Regions from separate parts of the Paenibacillus sp. TAB_01 genome, predicted to be linked through region 2. Evidence: riboswitches for the same ligand, from Rfam matches in the RefSeq annotation. Region 2 holds a riboswitch; each other region holds the start of a gene.
What was found. Region 2 has a riboswitch for cyclic di-AMP ahead of ACHHV8_RS24575 (CAP domain-containing protein). Riboswitches for the same ligand answer to the same signal wherever they lie in the genome.
Positions count from the first base shown of each region.

Region 1: another riboswitch for cyclic di-AMP. It lies ahead of ACHHV8_RS31260 (ubiquitin-like domain-containing protein); the one in region 2 lies ahead of ACHHV8_RS24575 (CAP domain-containing protein).
Region 3: another riboswitch for cyclic di-AMP. It lies ahead of ACHHV8_RS04765 (TrkH family potassium uptake protein); the one in region 2 lies ahead of ACHHV8_RS24575 (CAP domain-containing protein).
Region 4: another riboswitch for cyclic di-AMP. It lies ahead of ACHHV8_RS01370 (hypothetical protein); the one in region 2 lies ahead of ACHHV8_RS24575 (CAP domain-containing protein).

Region 1 covers NZ_JBIFNP010000001.1:6,397,864-6,403,101, reverse strand. Annotated here, with positions in the region: gene ACHHV8_RS31275 (AbrB/MazE/SpoVT family DNA-binding domain-containing protein) at 89-343, opposite strand; partial or broken gene ACHHV8_RS31270 (HD domain-containing protein) at 704-1,993, shown strand; partial or broken gene ACHHV8_RS31265 (TatD family hydrolase) at 2,076-2,842, shown strand; cyclic di-AMP (ydaO/yuaA leader) riboswitch at 3,067-3,268, shown strand; partial or broken gene ACHHV8_RS31260 (ubiquitin-like domain-containing protein) at 3,699-4,837, shown strand; gene rnmV (ribonuclease M5) at 4,976-5,238, shown strand, end outside.
Region 2 covers NZ_JBIFNP010000001.1:5,049,237-5,054,474, reverse strand. Annotated here, with positions in the region: gene ybaK (Cys-tRNA(Pro) deacylase) at 147-635, shown strand; gene ACHHV8_RS24580 (hypothetical protein) at 632-1,537, shown strand; gene ACHHV8_RS24575 (CAP domain-containing protein) at 1,680-2,492, opposite strand; cyclic di-AMP (ydaO/yuaA leader) riboswitch at 2,498-2,636, opposite strand; gene ACHHV8_RS24570 (hydroxyacid dehydrogenase) at 2,722-3,708, shown strand; gene ACHHV8_RS24565 (aldose 1-epimerase) at 3,755-4,771, opposite strand; gene ACHHV8_RS24560 (cache domain-containing protein) at 5,009-5,238, shown strand, end outside.
Region 3 covers NZ_JBIFNP010000001.1:966,573-971,810, reverse strand. Annotated here, with positions in the region: gene ACHHV8_RS04770 (potassium channel family protein) at 1-545, opposite strand, end outside; gene ACHHV8_RS04765 (TrkH family potassium uptake protein) at 559-1,914, opposite strand; cyclic di-AMP (ydaO/yuaA leader) riboswitch at 1,978-2,123, opposite strand; gene ACHHV8_RS04760 (CPBP family intramembrane glutamic endopeptidase) at 2,363-4,018, shown strand; partial or broken gene uvrC (excinuclease ABC subunit UvrC) at 4,061-5,238, opposite strand, start outside.
Region 4 covers NZ_JBIFNP010000001.1:279,321-284,558, forward strand. Annotated here, with positions in the region: gene ACHHV8_RS01350 (TetR/AcrR family transcriptional regulator) at 1-125, shown strand, start outside; gene ACHHV8_RS01355 (MBL fold metallo-hydrolase) at 164-826, shown strand; gene ACHHV8_RS01360 (Cof-type HAD-IIB family hydrolase) at 1,051-1,851, opposite strand; gene corA (magnesium/cobalt transporter CorA) at 2,033-2,983, shown strand; gene ACHHV8_RS01370 (hypothetical protein) at 2,986-3,279, opposite strand; cyclic di-AMP (ydaO/yuaA leader) riboswitch at 3,579-3,753, opposite strand; cyclic di-AMP (ydaO/yuaA leader) riboswitch at 4,085-4,280, shown strand; cyclic di-AMP (ydaO/yuaA leader) riboswitch at 4,405-4,606, shown strand; gene ACHHV8_RS01375 (hypothetical protein) at 4,805-5,215, shown strand.

The DNA.
Region 1 (5,238 bases), 1.3 Mb from region 2:
TTTACCATGAGCTGGGGAATAGAGGAGATATGAAAAAGGTTAGAATTACCTTAGTAAGAAGTGCTATCCTTATTATAACCTATTTTTCTTATTTTGTCACAGGTATTGGCATTTCTGATAAACATTCATGACAAACAATTTTTCCTTTAAAATAGGATACATTTTCAGCATTGCCACAGAAGATGCAAGCAGGCTCATATTTTTTCAGCATAATGCGCTCGCCGTCAACGTAAATTTCCAGGGCGTCCTTTTCACCAATGCCCAAAGTTCTGCGCAGCTCGATAGGGATAACGACACGTCCAAGCTCGTCGACCTTTCTAACAATACCAGTGGATTTCATCATATATATAATTCCCCTCTCGAATAAATAAATCGTCAACATTCGACATATTTCTTATGACTTATGATACCAACGATTCCCATAATAGTCAACCATCATTTTGCAGATTTTGGCGTAAATTTATGGTAAAATATGCTTGAACTGCAATTGAAAACATGTCACTATCCCGCAAACCCTTATATATCAAGGCTGGATACGATTACATAGCAAGTGCAGAGCTACAATTTATTTACAGTAAAGTGAGAATGTCCTATTCATAAATCGTTCACATTTGGAATTTTTATTCGACAAATTTCGACATTAATAAAGAGGACTCTAATTACTGTTATGTCGAAAACTTATCAGGATCAGGAGGGTCAACGTATGTCCAGTCCCCTGCAGGAGGAAAAAGTATTTAAGGATCCCGTTCATAAGTACATCTATGTGCAGGATCAAACCATTTGGGACTTAATCAACACCAAAGAATTTCAGAGGCTCCGCCGGATCCGTCAGCTGGGTACCTGCTTTCTCACCTTTCATGGAGGCGAGCACAGCCGGTTTTCCCATTCGCTCGGCGTCTACGAGGTCACCCGCAAAATTATTTCCCAATTCGAACGGAACGGCTACGAGGATTGGCCCAAAAGCGAGCGCCTGCTCTGCCTCTGCGCGGCCCTGCTTCATGATGTCGGGCACGGCCCTTTTTCTCATTCCATTGAAAAAACGTTCGGCACTCACCATGAAGAATGGTCCATGCCGCATTGTTCTGGGAGACACCGAGGTCAACCGGGTGCTCTCAGAGGTATCGCCTACCTTCCCGCAGCAGGTTGCCGGCGTGATCGCCAAAACGTATCATAAGGAAATCGTCGTCAGCCTGGTCTCCAGCCAGCTGGATGCGGACCGGATGGATTATTTGCTGCGGGACGCTTATTTTACCGGCGTAAATTACGGCACCTTCGATCTTGAACGCATTCTTCGCGTGATGCGGCCATATCAAGGGCACATCGTGGTAAAGGACAGCGGCATGCATGCGGTAGAAGATTATCTGATGTCCCGGTACCAAATGTACTGGCAGGTCTATTTCCACCCTGTGACACGCAGCGCAGAGATTATTTTGCATAATATTTTTCAAAGGGCGAAAGAGCTGTTCGAAGAAGACTATCCGTTCGCGTTTATGCTGCCGCCGCTGTTGAGCCTGTTCAAGCAGACATTAACGGTGCAGGAGTATCATCTGCTCGATGAAGCGTTTATGCAGATGGTGCTGTCGCAATGGTCGATGGAATCGGATCCGGTGCTTGCCGATTTGTGCGCTCGATTTTTGAACCGCCGGTTATTTAAATATGTGATGCTGGAAAAAATCGACGTGCAGCTCATTGAAAAGCTCAAGACAGTGATGCGCCATGCCGGCTGGGATCCCGCTTTTTATGCGGAAATTGATTTTCCTTCCGATCTTTCGTATGATGTTTACCGTCCGGGCAATCATGACGAAAAACTGCCGATTCTGCTTCAGGATCAAAAGGGAACCTTGACAGAAATTTCCAAAAAATCGGAAATTGTCAGATCCATCAGCGGGATCCATATGGGCAAGTATCACCTGTATTTCCCCGAAGAGCTGCTCCAGGTTGATTCCGACCTGCTCGGTTCCAGGATTTGCGCAAGCTGCTGCGATTAGAATAACGGAGGCTGGCCGCGGCCAATCCGATTAACATTGTCATTCCAAATCTACATATATTAGGTAAAAAGGAGAATTCTCCCTCTTATGCTGACCGATACTCACACGCACCTGAACGCCCCTCAATTCGATGAAGATCGACAAGCCGTCATTGAACGCGCGCTTGAGAGCGGAATCAGTCGAATCATCAATGTCGGATTTAATCGAGAAACGATACCAAGCTCCATTGCCTTGGCCGAGCAGTATGACTTTATTTATTCGACCGTAGGCTGGCACCCCCAGGATGCCAAAGATATGACACCGGAGGACCTGGCCTGGATCGAACAGCTGTGCTCACATGAGAAAGTCGTAGCCATTGGCGAGATCGGACTCGATTATTATTGGGATACGTCGCCTAAAGACATGCAGCACCGTGTGTTCCGCGAGCAAATCCGACTTGCCCGAAAGGTCGGGCTGCCGATCGTCATTCATAACCGCGACGCCCATCAGGACATTATCCAAATTCTCCGCGAAGAGAAGGCCAGTGAAGTCGGCGGCGTCATGCATTGCTTCTCCGGCAGCTGGGAAACGGCCAAGCTGTGCCTCGATATGAACTTTTATATTTCCTTCGGGGGCCTGTCACCTTTAAGAATGCCAGGCAGCCCAAAGAGGTGCTCGAGAAGGTGCCGATGGATCGCCTGCTGATCGAAACCGATGCGCCCTATTTAACCCCTCACCCGTTTCGGGGGAAGCGTAATGAAACCGCATATGTGAAATTAGTCGCAGAAACCGCTGCTGAAATCAAGGGGTTAACCTTGGAGGAGCTGGCTCACGCGACGACGCAAAATGCAGTTACATTGTTCGGTTTACGGTAACCTCCTTTGGGGGTCGGGACAGCCCTAATTTCATCGTTTTCGTGATAATTGAAGAAAAAGGGTCGAAAACGTACAAAGGGCGAGGAGAAAGATGGTTTTTATGGATAATTTGCTTTAAAAAATCCGATTTCAATGAAAAATCGTCCTTTTTTGCCGAGTTTGTATACTTTACAAGTTTATAGCCGACAGCGTAAACTCAATATTAACTTAATACGATTACCAATTTTCCATTTTCGCTGAGTTTCCGAATGGGAAACGGGGGAACCGCACAGCGGCCTGTCATAGGAGTCTATAAGACTAAGGTCGCATTTTCTGGGGTGAATCTTTGAATGAGGTTATTGTGTTCACAAAGACCTGTGTTCAAGTAGGGCGACTCTCAAGTCCGAATCCGTCAGCTAACCTCGTAAGCGTTAAGAGAGAGGTAACGATTGTCGTGTGCTTTATTTCATTCAGGTGAAATAAATAAAAGTCACGGGAAGAGTCCTCTTTCCGCTGACTTTTTTTGTGTTCTCCCGTATTTACGATATTCGTCCGACTACAATAGAGCTGCTGTATGAACAGGAGGTGTAGGCCGGCACGCAGGAAGCACGATATGGATCGAAAGGTTGCAGCCCTTTAGTTTATTAGTTGATTCGTAAAGCTATAAGTTAGGTCACACCAGCTTATGGCTGAGCATCAATTTGGACAAATGCACACCGTCTAAAGCCCGAGCTTCGGAAACAGCTTGCTTTTATAAGCGAGCAGGACGGAGGAGCCGTTTATCCTCGACGAACAAGATTGCAAAACTTAACCATAGTCGCGTCAGATCTGTCATGCGCAACACTCGACGGCGGGGCTTTGAAGGATGACCGAACAAGTGGGAGCTATTCAACACGAGCAACCCCATGTAAGACGATCATCCAGCATGTCCTTCGCATTGCGATGGAAGCATGAAAACTTGCGTTTGATTTCGATCATAGGTATTATTTCAATCGCGATGACTTTCATGTTTATGATGATGTTATACGGAACGGCTGCCAAGAAGGTGACCGTTGTTGTGAACGGAAAGGAAACCGTTGTAACGACCAAACAATGGGTTCTGCAGCGTTTACTGGATGAGCAAGGAGTAACTGTAGGGGAACATGATCGTCTCTCTGCAGCGCTGGATACGAAGGTGAAGTCGGGGACCGCATCACCATTGACCAGGCGAAACCGGTTCAGCTTACGGCTGACGGCGAAACGAAAACCTTTTATACCATAGGCACGACCGTTGGTCATGCGTTAAAGGACTTAAACATACCGGTAAGTGAACTGGATAAGATCAGTCCGGCCGTAGAGCAGCCGCTGCCCGATAATGGTACGATTCAGATCGTCCGAGTCAAGCAAGAGACCGAAGAGGTAACGGAACCGATTGCTTATGATGTAGTGAAAAAGAACGATCCGCAGTTACTTAAAGGCAAAGAGCAGGTCGTACAAGAAGGCCAAGCAGGGGTAGTCTTAAAAAAGAAAGAAAAACGGTTTGAGGACGGCAAGCTTGTTTCGGAACAGGTTGTCGATCAGAAGGTGCAATCAGCAAGCATTAACAAGGTTATAGCCGTAGGGACGAAGAATCCCGTTGTAGCGTTATCTTCCTCTTCGCCTTCTCTTCAGCAGTTAACGAAGAGCGGTGTATCGTTTGGTGTCAAGCAAGTTATTAACAACGTCAAATTGACGGCTTATTCGGCAGGTGTCTCCTCTACCGGAAAAGGTAGCGAGCATCCGCAATACGGACTTACGTCCACGGGTACGAGAGTAACGGAAGGTCGGACGATTGCAGTGGATCCCAAGGTGGTTCCTCTAGGTTGGTGGGTTTATATTGACGGGCTCGGTTTCCGCAGAGCGGAGGATACCGGCAGCGCGGTCAAGGGCAACGTTATCGATGTGTATTTCGACAGCAACGATTATGCGAACCGATTTGGCACGAAGCGCGGTTATACCGTATACGTCATTGGGCCGACAAAGCCTGCAGCGGACTAAGGGCCTGTAATTTGGGCAGACTCATAATATATAGCGGTGTGAAAAAGAAGAGGGCTCCCTCTTCTTTTTTCTGTTAGAATAGAAGGCATGGTTTGGCGCATGAAGGATGCAAGCTGGTAGTGAAAGAAGGAGAGCCGAATGATTAAAGAAATCATCGTCGTCGAGGGCAAGGATGATACGACGGCGATCAAGCGGGCGGTGGAGGCGGAAACGATTGAAACGGGCGGCTCCGCCATCAACAAAGAAATCATTAAGCGCATCAAGCTGGCGCAGCAGCGCAGAGGCGTTATCGTATTTACAGACCCGGATCATGCCGGCGAAAGGATCCGGAAGATCATCTCCGCCCAGGTGCCGGGCTGCAAGCATGCGTTTCTGACGCAGGAGGAAGCGACGAGCAAGGG
Region 2 (5,238 bases):
GCCTGCGGACGTCCGATAAGGACGTCCTCTCTGCATTTTGGGTGCGATGGCTGAAAAGCCGCTGTTCACCGGTTGCCTTTTGCTTTCAAGTCATGTCATAATGCACATGAAAGCAGAACAATAACGAAACGAAGAGGAAACCGGTTATGGCATCGAAAACAAACGCCTGCAGATTATTGGACAAGCTGCGGATTTCGTATACCTTGCACGAATACGAGTGGGACGAGGAGCATCTCGATACCGCTACGGTATCGAGCCATGTGGGCATTGCCCAGGAGCATATGTACAAGACGCTGGTGCTGCGCGGAGATAAAACAGGTATCGTGATGGCCTGTATTCCCGGGCATCTGGAGCTGAATTTAAAGGCGCTCGCCGCCGTAAGCGGCAACAAGAAGGTCGAGATGGTTCCGGTCAAAGATATACTGACGATTACCGGTTATATACGGGGTGGGGTATCTCCGTTAGGCGTGAAGAAGAAGTATCCTTTGTATATCGACGAATCGATCCTTCCCATTGATCCGGTCAGTATCAGCGCCGGACGCAGAGGGCTGCAGATTTTTTTGAAAGGGACGGATCTGATTGCGGCAAGCGAAGGCAGCGCAGCCCGTCTGACGGAGGAAGGAAGCGCGGAATGAAATTGAACCAGGATGTTATGAAGCAGTTGATTTATACCCATGCGGAAGGACGGCTGCGCAAAAGCTACGGCATCACCGAGCCTGCCGATAATGTAGAGCAGTTCCACCGGCTGCTGCTTGAAGCCTTGAAGCAGAAGGGAAAGCCGATCCGGCGGCAGGTAACGAATACGGAAATTTTCGAGGCAGCGGTCAAATCGATCGGGAGCAATTCCCGTGACTGGTCTACCTTTGTCGCTAAGGAAAAGGGTCTTCGTGAGCTGCTGTCGGGCTATGATCCGGCGGCTGCAGAGCGGTTAGGGGAGGAGGCGCTGCTTCAAGCGCTGCGGCCCTATTTTCCGGGCACCTCTTGTTCTACGGACTGCCGCGCTGTAGCCAATTGGGTCGGCGTCCTCTCCGCAGAGCCTGACTATTACGAGAAGGTCATTCTGCAGACCGTCGAAGCGTTTGACCGGATGGACGATGAGCCGCTTACGGAGGAGCAGATGATGATTTGCGTGTCCGGCTTCATGTCGAATCCCTCAAGCCGCTGGAGAGGGTGGTCCCATATGAAGGGCTTCGATAAAGAGAAACCGGAGAAGCTGAAGCTGCATGGCATGGGCTATCCGCTGGCATCGGAATTTTTCCGCAATTTAGGGTGGAACGGCTTCAAGCCTGACCGGCATATCAAGCGCCTGTTCGCCTATTGGTACGACGTAGATCAGATGATTCCGGAAGCGGACATTCGCTTTTACACGGATCGGATCGGCAGCCAGAACAAAGAATTGACGGATAACATCCGCTATTCCCTGATCGGGCATAAGGTTTCGCCGGAAGGCGTCAGATTTTCCGAGGTAGACCATCTGCTGTGGGCGCTCGGGGCTTACGTCATGAAGAAAGGAAAAGAGCAGCCGCTTGGCTCGTAAAATAAAATAGGCGGAGTAACACGCATAGTGTGTGCCTCCTATCATAAACTATACCTATAAACGCAGCAAAGAGGCCGACCCGCGCAGTACGGGGTCAGCCTCTTCTTGAATACATCGATTTTTGCAAAGCAGGGATATCCGCTTAATTTGCGATAAATTCTTGAACCCATTCGCCGTTGTAGTAAGCAACGCCGATTTTAGTATAATTCGGGCTCAAAATATTTTCACGATGACCTTGGCTGTTCATCCAGGCTGTCATAACCTCTTGCGGGTTACGCTGGCCTTTCGCGATATTTTCGCCGGCATAGGTGTAAGAAATACCGAACGATTTCATCATGTCGAACGGAGAACCGTAGGTCGGGGATGTATGGTCAAAATAATTGTTCGTATACATGTCTTTGGCCTTCACCAGCGCGACATTCGTCAAAGAGCTGTCGCTTGTCAGCGGTTTAAGACCTGCTTTTGTACGCTCTTGATTTACCAGATCCACCACTTGCCTTGCATAGGAAGCGGAGTCGCTGCTTGTTGTTCCTGTTCCTGCATTATTTTGCGTATTTCCGCTGTTCGAACCATTGCCGCTTGTGCTGCCCGCAGGCGTTCCCTGGTTGGAGCTGGAGCTGCCGCCAGCTGTATTGCCGGATGGCGTTCCGCTGTTCGTATGACCCGGTGCCGTGGAAGCTTGTCCTTTTCCGCTTGCAGGCTTGCCGTTGTTGTAGCCGGTGCTGCCTTGGAACGGATACTTCAGTACGGTTGCTCCCCAATAAACATTGGCATTGGACAGATTCAAGCTGCCTTTCAGCAGAGTCGAAAGATCTACGCCATATTTCTGCGCAATCGCATTGACATTGTCACTATTTATAGTAACAACAGCTGGAGCAGCGGACGCCGCACCTACGCTGAGTACGGGAGCGAGCACGAGTGCACCTGTAATAACGAATTTTTGTAAACGATTCAAAACGATCCTCTCCTTTTTTCGGCCTGCGAGGTTAGCTGACGGATTCGGGTCAAAGAGCAAGCACCCGGTCACTAATACGTGACTTCACCCCATGGTAGGATGGTTCCCCCACGCTTCCTTGGGAAGCTTCGGCCTGGCTTATTTTTTTGCCCTCTTATTCTATCACTAGTTTTGATAGATTTCATGACACAAAGTCTTCCAATTCGAAAAGAGCAAGGAGGTTTGCAGTATGGGGAAGCCAAAAATTTTACAAATTTTATCCATGTACCATGAGGCCGGAGAAGCGATTTTGCGGCAGGGAGCGGAGGTGGTGGTGACGCAGGAAACGGACGAGGCACGTTTATGCGGGCTGGTGAAGGACGTAGAGGCGATCGTTCTTCGCGCTCCCGCCCGGATGACACGAGCCGTTCTGGATGCGGCTCCGAAGCTGAAGGTGGTTTCAGGAGCGGGTGTGGGGCTGGATAATATCGATGTCGGTTACGCTACGCTCAAACGGATTCCGGTGCTGCACGCCCCGGCGGTCAACAGCGTATCGACGGCGGAGCATACGGTTGCGCTGCTCCTCGCTTTAAGCAAATCGCTGATTCCTTTTCACAGCGAAATGAGCAGGGGAAACTATAATTCCCGCATGCTGATTCCTTCGATAGAAGTAAAAGGAAAGCAGGCGGGGCTGATCGGGTTCGGCAGTATAGCGAGGGAGGTGGCCAAGCGGCTTCGCTTCGGTCTGGACATGAAAGTGGCCGCCTGGGTGCGCAGCTATGATGAGGCTAAGCACGGCCAGGCGGCCAAAGAACTGGAGGTCGAGATGACGACCGACCTGGATCGATTGCTGTCGTCATCGGATTTCGTATCCATACATATTCCGCTGAATGCAGCGACGCGCGGAAGCATCGGCAGGCCGCAATTGGAGCGGATGAAGCCGAGCGCTTTTCTGATCAACACCGCCCGCGGCGGAGTATTGGTCCAGGACGACTTGATCGCAGCTTTAAAGTCCAAGCGGATTGCGGGCGCCGCCCTGGATGTCTTCGACCCGGAGCCGCCGCCTGCGGAGCTGGAGCTGCTGCGGCTGCCCCATGTTATCGTCACGCCGCATGTCGGAGGGACGACAACGGAGTCCAACTACGTGATGGCTACAACCGTCGCCCGTCAGGTGCTGGACGCGCTGGCAGGCAGGAAGCCTGCTTATATCGCCAATCCCCAGATATGGCCCTCTTAATCCTCCAAGCTCTGCCGCTTATAGCAGGCTGCCGGTAACGATACAATCAGGCATTCCGTTTGGTTACGGTATACAGGCGGCTCGTTTCTTCCCAAATCTCGCCGGGCTCGAGAGAGAACAGACCGATCTCATCCGCCGGAAGCTTGGACATTGGCGCGTTCACCAGACTGACCTGCGGCTCGGGGCAGAAGAAGCCTTCCGTCGCGTTGTTATTCCAAATCATCCACTGCTTGTAGGAGGTACCGACATCGTATACGAGGGTTACCTCATTGCGGTTGTCGGTCAGCTCCATCCGGTTGCGGCCGTTTTGCGGCTCGGATGTGTAATGATTGTCCATAGGCTCGAAGAACGGGGACAGGCCGCCTTGTTTCATCAATTGCTCGTCCGCTGTCAACGGCTGGAATTCGCCTGTCGGCAGCATCCGCTCGTTCAGCGCCCAACGATTGCCGATCGTCATTTTAAACGTGTAGTCGCCCGCCGTACTGTTGGCAGCGAAGGGAGCGTTAATTGACGTATGGAATGCGAGCAGGCAGGGCATAGTATCCTCTCCGTCGTTGCGGATGAACAGCTGCTGGTGCAGTCCGTATTCATTCAGCGTGTAACGAAGCTTGACCGTGAAGGAGTGCGGAAGGAAGGCATGCACCGGATGGCCCGGCTGCACTTTCTGAACCAGCGTGACGAAGCTGTCCCGCTCATCCGCTCCGAATTGCTCGACAGTCCATGGAATGTTATGTAAAAAGCCATGCAGATGATTTCCTGTGCTGGGCTCATTGACCGGAAATTGATATACTTTGCCGTTCCATGGAAAATGGCCGTCTTCATACCGGTTAGGCGGAAACAGGAAAGGAATGCCGTGAATGATAGGCTTTTCTTTGAACGACTGCATTTCTTCCGGGGCAGGCTCATGCAAAAAACGGAATTGGCGAACGTTGTCGCGGAAAGCGATCAAATTCGCTCCGATAGCAGGCAGAACGATCGCTTCATACCGGTCCGCCTGCAGATAGACGGCTTGCTCCCCTTGATAATCGGCTTCATAGGCTTTGGGTGCGGTTGTTGTGCTCATAGCTTCTCCTCCTGAGACTAGTAAATGGCAAGATAACCCTACATATTATAGCATGGAAACGCCATCAAACCTATGGCGTCCTAAGGGATAAGCCGATAGACCCAGGAGGATTTAAGGGAAATATGTCGAATTTTGCGTCAAAATGTGGGATTACGGTCGTACTAGGCGTATAATAGGATTGACAAGAAATGGCTGTTCAGTCCATCCGTTGTCCTGATCAAAAGATGGAGGGGGTCAATGAAGGGGTCTCTGCGCGTAAAAATCATGATGTTATTTGTTGCGGCGGCAAGCTTGGCACTATCCTTGGCGGGGGTGAGCAGCTATCAGACGGCCAAGACTCCGGTTCTTCAGTCACGGCAGGCTCATGCGCAGCTTATGATGCAGAAGCAGTCGCAGGCGCTATCCGCCTGGTTGAGCGAACGGCTTGCGGAGCTCAGCCTGCTGAGCCGTACGGAAATGATCCGTTT
Region 3 (5,238 bases), 4.1 Mb from region 2:
TTATTAATGGCAACGACGCTGCAGCCGTACTTCGCTCTCGGGTCCAGCTCCTTCAGCGTACGTCCCGACAGCCGTTTGGGAACGGAGAGCTCGACGATCGTGTAATCGTTCGACAGCTCGATATAATCGAGCAAATTCGGAGAAGCCAGCTGATGGGCGACCCGAATCCCCATATCCCGCTCCGGGAAAATCACCCGGTCGACTCCGATCTTCTGCAGCACCTTGCCGTGCAGCTCCGACAGCGCCTTGGTCACCACCGTCTTCACGCCCATATCCTTCAGCAAAATGGCGGCCATGATGCTGGATTGAATATCGTCTCCTATCGCCACGATCGCGCAATCGAAATTGCGGATGCCAAGCGAGCGCAGCACCTCTTCATCCGTTGCGTCCGCTACAACCACATGGGTCAGCACCTCGCTCATCTCATCGACCGATTCCTCGTCCTTATCGATCCCGAGCACCTCGTAGCCCAGATTGACGAGCTCTTCCGCCAAGCTGGATCCGAATCTCCCTAAACCAATTACCGCGTACTGCCCACGTTTCATTTCGAATGTTCCCCTATCCGATTGTAATTTTCCCTTCCGGGTATCTGTATAATTCCTTTTCCGTTTTCGGCCCTAAGGCATAAGCCAGTGTCATTGGCCCCAGCCGCCCGGCAAACATCATAAGCGCAATCATAATTTTCCCGAAATCGGTCAAATCGGTCGTTAATCCCATTGTTAAACCGACCGTACCGAAAGCTGAGGTGACTTCGAACAAAATCATCAGAAACGGATGCTCCTCGGTCGTCGAGAGCACCATTGCGACGAAAATAACGAGAAATAAAGCAATCATCGTGAGGGTAATGGCCTTTAAAATCCGGTCTTTGCCAAGACGGAAGTGAAACAGCACGATATCCTCTTTCCCCCGGATCATTGCGATCATTGCACCTATCAGCGTTGTAAATGTCGTCGTCTTAATCCCTCCGCCCGTAGAACCGGGCGATGCTCCGATAAACATAAGCAGGATCATAAAAAACTGAGTGGCCTGCCGCATGCCGGCCAAATCAATCGTATTGGCCCCCGCCGTTCTCGGTGTAACCGACTGAAACAGCGCAGCCCATATTTTCCCCTGCCAGCTCAAGGTGCCGAGTGTTTTGGCGTTCGTAAACTCGAAGACGAAGATGACTACGGCCCCGACGGCTATGAGAATGCCGGTCGCACTCAGCACGACCTTGGAATGCAGCGACAGCCTTCTTCTGCTTTTCCTGTAATCGAGCAGATCCGAAATGACGACGAATCCGAGACCTCCCAGAATGATGAGCCCCATGGAAACGATATTGATGACCGGATCGTCTGCATAGGCGGTCAAGCTGCTGAATTTCCCCGTGACCGGGCCGAAGAGATCGAATCCGGCATTGTTGAAGAAGGAGACCGCATGCCAAATACCGTAGTAGATCCCCTTCGCCTGACCCAGGTCAAATGACCAGCGAATTGAGAAAATGAGCGCCCCTGCCGCTTCGATCGTCAGCGAATATTGGATCACCTTACGGATCAGCCGGACAATGCCCTCCATGCTCCCTTGATTCATCGCTTCCTGAAGTACGAGCCTTTCCCTCAGCGAAATTCGTTTTTTCAAGGCAAAAGCAAACAGCGTGCCCATCGTCATGAAGCCCAAGCCTCCCACTTGAATCAGCAGGATGATGACAATTTGCCCAAAGAGCGTAAAGCTCGTCCCCGTATCGACAACCACGAGCCCGGTTACACAGGTAGCGGAGGTTGCCGTGAAGAAGGCGTTCAGGAAAGAAAGCGGCTTTCCTGTCGCCGAGGCGATGGGCAAGGATAGCAGTGCCGAGCCTGCCAAAATAATGGCCGCGAACCCGATGACTAAAATTTGCGGCGGCGTCAGCTCAATTTTTTTCAGCGATAGTTTCATGGTTCACCTCAAAATCCAAGTTCAGAGCACAAAAAAAGACACTGGAAACCCAATGCCGTATGATAGGTTCCTGCTTAAAGCCTACGAGGTTAGCTGACGGATTCGGATTCACAGGTACCCTATCAATTCCATCTTGACGATAGAATCGAATTCACCCCTTGTAATAAATGGTTCCCCCGTTTTCAAAAGAAATTCGGCTTTGTATTCAATTGATATGAATTATAATCCCCTTTACGAGGAAGCACAAAGCCGCTGTACGCCGAAATCCGGGGATAATCGGATTATAAGTCCGCCTGCGGGAAGACTGGCAATCCCGCCGCTTCGCTTTTCATCGTTTTTCCCGCCTATGCTCTCGGATTCATTGGATTTCCTAATGTCATGTGTGCTAAGTTTACAGAATACAATATAAAGATTCACCCCATGTCCATCTCAAGCAAAGGAGCCTATTATGATAAAATCGACCGCAAGATCTCCCCTGCTGCCGCTGGCCGTTATCGGGATTGTGCTCTATCTGGCCGTCGTTCTGGTCTCCTCCCTCCCTCAATCGAACGATGCGGGGCTGGAAGCCCTCCAGGATCGCCCTGCGGTAAGCAAAGAACAGGCCGCACAGCAGGCGCTGCGATTCATCCGCCAAACCTTTCCTTTGTCGTCCGATTATCGTGTCAGCACCCTGTACCAATCCGATGCCGACCGCAGCGGCTATTTGCAGAAGGAAGATCTGGCCGGGACGTATGCGCAAAGATTCGGGGCTTATCCGCTTGATTATTATGAAGTGGAAGTGAACGACAATACGTCAAAAACGACTTATTACATTGATGTCAATTTTACCGACTTGAGCATCCTCGGCTGGGAAAGCTACATCCCCCGGAGCATCCAACAGCCCGCAGCGGCTGCAGGTCCAGCCGATCCGCAGCTGATTGCCGAGCAGACCTTGAGATCCCGCGGCTACACGCTGAAGGATTGGGAGCGGATCGAACCGGACCCGCAGCGTCACCCAAGCGGCTCCGCCGCTGCGGACAGCAGCCGCTTCGTTTATCAAAGCAAATCCCTGGCCATCGGGGAGGCCAAGCTGCAGCTTGCGGTCACCGTCAGAAACGGCTCGGCGGCCGCCTTTCACGCGAGCTTTGCCATTCCCGCCTCGTTCCTGGCATGGCAGGAAGCGCAGGACAAGAACGCGGCAACGATGACGCGCATCAGCCTGCTGCTGTCGCTCATCATGGCGCTGGCCTCCTTCTACATCGTGTTCCGCTTCCGCAAAGAAATCACCTTTCGGCGCGGTCTGCTGCTCACCGCCCTATTTTTGGCGATCTACATCGCCAATAACTTCAATATGGTGCCGGCCTTGCGCACCGCGCACTCGAACGGCCCCTCCCAGCTGGAGGCAATGTTCAATCTCTGGTTCTTGAACATCCTGATCGGCCTCATGGCGGTCAGCGTCTACTTTGCCCTGCTTGCCGGCAGGCAGCTGTGGCTGCGCAAAGGCTGGAGTCCCTGGCCGCTATGGCACGAGCCCTCCTTCGGCGGACAGCTGCGCAGCGCGGTCATTCAGGGATACTTGCTCTGCCTGTTCATCCTCGGCGTACAGCAGACGCTGTTTTTCGGGGCGGAGCACTGGTTTGACGTGTGGGCGGTGAACGATCCGTCGGACTCCGTACTCAATATGGTATATCCCGCCTTTTTCCCGCTCATGGCCTGGGCGGCCGCCATCTCGGAGGAATCGGTATACAGACTGTTCGGTATCCCCTTCTTTATGAAGCTCGTACGCAGCCGGTTTATAGCCGTGCTGATCCCCAGCATGATCTGGGCGCTCAGCCATACGCAGTACCCGATCTACCCGGTTTACACCCGTTTTGTCGAGGTTACCGTCATCGGACTTATTTTCGGTTATGCCTTTCTGAAATACGGCTTTATGACCGTGCTGTTCGCCCATGCCTCCATGGACAGTATTCTGATGGGATTTTCATTAATGGACTTGGGTGACTGGACGCACAGCCTGATGGGCGGCTTCTATATTATCTTTCCCGGACTGGCCGGCTGGCTGATTGCCTGGGTTCACGGCAAAACAAAAAGACGAAGGCTTGTTACGCGCCCTCGTCTGGAATAATCGATTACATACGGCCCGCTGTCCGCGGCGCCGGCTTCCGTCTTAAACAATCGGATCCGCCGCCGCCGTATGGGTTTCGTTCCCCCCAGCTTCGCCTATCTCCCCGGCTTGCGCGGCGTCATCGCCGTTCAATGCCTGGAGAATTTGCGCCGCCAGCTTCTCCCCGATCCCGACAGGCCGGAAATCCTCGATTCCGGCCTCTTTGATTTTCTTCAGGGAGCCGAAATGCTTCAGCAGCGCTTTCCGGCGCTTCTCTCCGATGCCCGGAATGGCGTCCAGCTGGGAGACGACCATCGACTTGGCCCGGGTCTCCCTGTGGAACGTAATCGCGAACCGGTGCACCTCGTCCTGGATTCGCTGCAGCAGATAAAACTCCTGGCTGTCGCGGGGCAGCGGCACGACCTCCGGCGGATCGCCCATCATCAGCTGGGCCGTTCTATGCTTCGCATCCTTCACCAGGCCGCATACGGGAATGTACAGGCCCAGCTCGTTCTCGAGCACATCGATCGCCGCGGAAATCTGCCCCTTTCCTCCGTCGATGACAACCAGATCCGGCAGCGGCAGCTGCTCCTTCAGCACCCGCTCGTACCGGCGGCGGACAACCTCCCGCATCGTTTCGTAGTCGTCCGGCCCTTGAACGGTCCAGGATCTTGAACTTCCGGTACTCCTTCCGGTTCGGCTTGCCGTCCGTGAATACGACCATCGCGGATACCGGATCCGACCCTTGAATGTTCGAGTTATCGAACGCTTCGATCCGGCGGATCATCCCCATGCCTAGCCACTCGCCGAGATTCTCCACCGCCTTGACAGAGCGCTGCTCATCCCGCTCGATCAAGCGGAACTTCTCTTCCAGCCCGACACGGGCATTGTCTCCCGCCATGTCGACCATATTCTTCTTCAGGCCGCGGCGCGGAATGTGCACCTTCACCTTCAGCCAGCCTTCCAGCGCTTCCTTCACGTCCGCCTTGACCGCATCGAGCTCCGTTCCTTCCGCATCGCCGCGTCCGGCGGCTTCTTCGGCAGAGGCTTGATCCAGCGCCGCGATCGTTTCCTGCGTAATGACGCGCTTCACCGGCTCTTTGGCTGCCGCCGTTTCCCTGCCGACCGTTTCCGCAGGCAGGAACACTTCCTTCGGCAGCGCAGGGTTGTCGCTGTAATACTGCGTAACGAAGGAGACGAAGTCCTCATACTCCTCGCCGTAATAAGGGAACATCGAGGCG
Region 4 (5,238 bases), 4.8 Mb from region 2:
TTACAACTTATATGGAGAACGAAGAGCCGCTGGAGCAGCTGTTTGCGAGGATTGTGCCGTTAATGGAGGAAGCGGGAGATATTCTGCTGCTCGGTTTGCTTCAGAAACGCAAGCTTCAGAATTAAAGATCGTCTACTCATTCGAATCGGGGAGGAATTGGAAGATGAAGATCGTACAAATTTCGGAGCATGTGTGGAAATGCAGCCAGTGGATCATTATCCCTATGAGCGCCTGGCTCGTACAATCGGAACGGGGGCTGACGCTGGTCGATGCGGGAATCCCATTGATGGCAGGGCCGCTGCTGAAGCAGATCGAGCGGATGGGCCTGCCGCTGGAGCAAATTGTTCTTACGCACGGGCACAGCGATCATGTCGGCAGCTTGAATAAAATTGTGGAGCGGTATCCGGTGCCGGTCTATGTGCATGAGGCGGAAATTCCCTACATGGAAGGGAGACAGCCGTACCCGCGGCGGAAGAAGGCGGAGCAGATGGTCCGGCCCGGTCTTGTCCGGGCGCTCGACATGGCGTCGCAGCCGGGGGGCTTGACGCCTTATGCGACCCCAGGCCACTCTCCGGGCCATGTCGCTTATTATCATGAGCAGGACGGCGTGCTGCTCGCGGGGGATTTGTTTACCTCGAAGCGCGGACAGCTGCACCGGCCGATGCCGATGTTTACCGCCGACATGAAGCAGGCGGTCGGCAGCGGAGCCCTCGTAGAGCAGGTGCGGCCGAAGCTCGTGAGCGTATGCCATGGCGGCGAGGTGCGGATCACCGACCCGCAGCGGCAGACGGAGGCTTACCGCACAGCGGCGCTGGCCTCGTTATAACAAGCCGCGAAGCTGGTCTCCACGGCTGAGCCGAAGAACCGGCGAATGCACGGCAAACAGCCCTGAGCGCTCAGGGCTGTTTGCCGTGTATTCGCCGTTCGCGGACGACGTTAATTTTCTGTCATCAGGGCGTAAGCTCTGACCCTTCTCCACTTGTTCATCGGGTGCCAGCCAGCCGGGAGGGACGTTCTGCTCGCTGCTCGTGCCGCCGGTACCGTTACCGCTTAAATCGTCTGCAGTACAAATTTATCGACCACGTGCTTCACGCCGTCTTCGTTGTTGCTCAGGGTGACGTAATTAGCAATTGCCTTGAGCGCCGGGGACGCGTTTCCCATAGCCACGCCAAGTCCGGCGGCTTCCAGCATTTCACGGTCGTTGGAGCCGTCGCCGATCGCGATGACCTCGGACATGTCGTAGCCGAATTTGGCTGCCAAATACCGCAGCGCATCGCCCTTCGTGCCTTCATGGTGAATGATTTCGAGAAAATGCGGCTTCGACTTCGTAATATGCACCTGGCCGACAATCAGATTGCGCAGCTCGAGGCCGACTTCATCCAGCTTGGCCGGATCGTCGATGATGAGCATTTTGGTCGAGGGCTGATCCGCGAGCTTCCGGAAATCCGGGTACACCGTATAAGGGATTTTGGACAGGGCGGCATAGTCCCTGATTTTATCGTTATCCTCTTTGACATATAGGATGTCGTCAATATAAAGCTGCAGATGCAATCCGTGCCGCTCGCAGTAATCGAAGATCAGATGAGCCGCTTCCGGCGGAACCGACTGCTCGTACAGAACACGGCCGTCCTCCGAGTTTTTCACGAGCGAGCCGTTGTACGTGATGAGCGGCACATTCAGCTGAAGCTGGGAAGCCATCTGCTTCGCCGATGCGTACATACGCCCTGTAGCCAGCGTGACGGTAATGCCGTGCGCCAGCGCTTCGGCCAACGCCTGCTTCGTTCCTTCCGTCACTTCTTTGTCATCATTAATAAGCGTATCGTCAATGTCGATCGCCAGCATTTTATACATGATATCCACTCCCGTATTGTGTCTACGGCTCCCATTATACTTGAATGCCGGGTTTTGGGGAAGAACAATGGCGCTCCGCCGATCGTGCGAATTTATTGGCAGCCGTTCCATTATTCCCTCATAAGGAAGGGCAAAATTTGGAACACTAGTTTCAAAGCAGGGGTTCAAAGGAGAGAGCGCGATGATCCGGGTCATAGCGGTAGACCATGATAACAGGCTGATCGATAATGCCACGCTCGGCGATTTGCTCAGTCTGAAGGTGAAGTGGTATTGGGTCGATTTTGACCAGCCGACGGAGGAAGAAGCCAAGCGTCTGGAAACCCATTTCCAGTTTCATCCGCTTGCGATCGAGGACTGCTGTCAGCTGCTGCAGAGGCCGAAGGTGGATCATTACGAGGGCGTGCATTTTTTTGTCCTTCATGCGATGAATGCGCAGACCTTGGCGGCAGAAGAAATCGATCTGTTCTGGGGCACCCATTTTATCGTTACGTTCCATTTTAACCGTTCCCGTGAAATTGATGAGGCTTGGTCGAGAGTGGAGACGCAGCCCAGCCTTCGCGAGAGAGGGCATGTGTACTGCGCCTACCTTGTCATGGACAAGCTGGTCGATGAATATTTTCCAAGCGTTTACCAGATTGAGGACCAGCTGAACGAAATTGAAACGAAAGGCAAAGAAGAGCCCATTCATATTCTAATGAATGAAATCTTCGAAATCCGGGCGAAGCTGCTGAAGCTCCGGAGAACGATCGTGCCGATGCGCGATCTGCTGTACCGTGTCATCAATTCGGACCGGATGGACGGCCTTAAGGATCAGCTGGTTTATTTTACGGATATTTACGATCACCTGCTCAAGCTGTCGGAAATTAACGACTCCAACCGCGAGGTGACGGCGGATATGAGGGACAGCTATATTTCCCTGAACTCGAACCGGATGAACACCATTATGAAAACGTTGACCGTTATAACGACCATATTCATGCCGCTGACCTTTATCGCCGGCATATACGGCATGAATTTCGACCATATGCCGGAGCTGCGATGGCAGTGGGGATACTTTGCCGCACTTCTGATGATGTTCGCGATCGGGTTCGGCATGTATACCTGGTTCCGCCGCAAGGGCTGGTTCGATTAAGTCTAGAAAGAAAAATACGACTGGGCTTGTTCGATCAAACAAGCCCTCTCCAGCGCAAGGTGCTTCATCCGCATGGAAGGCGCCTGGGCCTCCGAGTACCGGAGCTGCAGCGCTAAATCGAGCAAAGCGGTCTCGGCCAGCTCGCAGCGTTCCCGCCCCCAATCGTCACGGCACGTACGAGCCTGCTGAAGTGCTTCGGGAAGGGAGCGGCCTTTCAGCTTCATAAATACGGAATGACCAATGTACCAGGTCGATTCTTTTGTCCCCGGCGGGTAAACTATATTCTCCCCAGCCATTGCTCCCGCCGCCGGAAATTTTAAATAAGCCCCAAATCCGGCTCCCGGTCATCCCCGATACTTCTTCATTTAATAAGCGGCCTTCAAATTGATATATTTCCATCGAGCCGATTTTGCAGTTTAGGAGCAGGTCGATCGGTTGACTATACGTTTCGGTCAGCTTCATCATCAGTGGCTGCACTCCTCATCAAATGAGTTTTTTCATTGGAGACAAGCAAAAAAAGCCCGGGGAGCAGAGAAACTCTACTCGCGGGCTTCTACGGATGTGGCGGACGATGCCGTAACGAAGCACGGTAAAGGTGTTCTCTCTCAATCGCTTACGAGGTTAGCTGTCGGATTCGGGCTTGAGAGTGCCCTACCTGCGGAGGCTCGTATGGAAGCTCCGGCAGGATTCACCCCTGAAGCTGTCTTCAATGAAGATGGCTTCGGTTGGGTCCCCCGTTTCCCTTAGCGGGAACAAAGCGTTTTGCAGCAAATATGAAGTTGTTGATGTGAATCCTACACCGTTACGCAATGTCTGTAAACTTCAATAGGGAGCGAAATTCGCATGATTTTCGCTGTATATCTAAATGAAAACGAAATCAAGTGAGGGTTTCATTTCCTTACGGCATGATTTCTAGAGAAAGCTTGTTTTCTTGCCATATCTTCGTATTCAAGAGCGATAAGGAGTAAGATAGAGAAAAAACGAGATCTGAATTCATTTCAATCGATTAAATGCCTGTTTTCACTCTAAATGAAGCGCGGGTTTTATTTACAGTTTTATTCGGCCGGCGTAAGATACAACTCATGATTCAAACAAAGTTTCCAATTCTGATCGCTTAATTTCCTGTTCGCCAGGAAAACGGGGGACCCAACAAAGCCAATGTCTTCACGGTGTGAGAGCCGTTGATTTCATGGCTTGGGGTGAATCCTGACGATGGGCCTTTCGGCGCATCTGCAGGTAGGGCGACTCTCACCGCCCGAATCCGACAGCTAACCTCGTCAGCGTTGATAGAGCAGGCCCCGAAGGAATGAACCGGTTCATTCCTTCGGGCGGGCTGCTAAGGAGAGAGGATGATGAAGCTTGTGATCGGATAAATTCGACCACAGGGCTTAGGCCTCTGTGGTTTTTCTTATGTTAATTTTTGCAGTTTTTCGCTGAGTCCTTGAATGGAAAAGGAACGGGGGAACCAACGGATGCCGATTCGATCAGCCGGTTTATCGGTCTGTACTATCGTGCGCCATGGGGTGAATCCTGAGCATGCGGCGTTTGGCCGTATCCGCAGGTAGGGCGACTCTCACGCCCGAATCCGACAGCTAACCTCGTAAGCGTATCGGGAGAGGCAACGATTGTCGCGGCAGGGCATGGTTTCTATAACTGTGCCTGAAGAAGCCCGCGGGAAGAGTTCTTCTCTTTCCGCAGGCTTCTTTTTTGCTGCCCGGGGAAGTACGGCGTGGCCATCATCGGCTTTTCGGAGCCGTTTGGCAGGCATCGTTTTCGGAGAAATCGGCTGCCTTCTCTTTTGTCAAGGAGGAGGAGAATATCGTGGAGGATTCGCAGGAGCTGACTCTAGTATCTGCACCAAATCCAACGGGAGAGGCTTTTATCCGCCAGCTTTTGTTCCATCAGCTGCCCTTTGCCGTTATGGTGAACAATAAAAAGGAACAAAGCCGGTTGGCGAAGTTAGGTGTAAAACATTTTCTGTTGGTAGATACTACTGAACAATTAAATTGGACTGCACCGGCATTTCAGGTAGGAAGGGTATTTTTGTTCGAAAACAGCTTTAACCTGTGCTGCCGGTATATTCAAATGTGCAGGCGCTGGACGGCGAATCCGATTTATGTTATCACGCATACCAATCACCCGCGTTTAGTTTACAGAGGGCTGGGAGCTAACTATGTTATTCATAGCAATAGCGATGAAATTCCTTTTTTGCTCCAGACTCTTGTGGAATAACGGGGTATTTTCGAGCTTGGAAT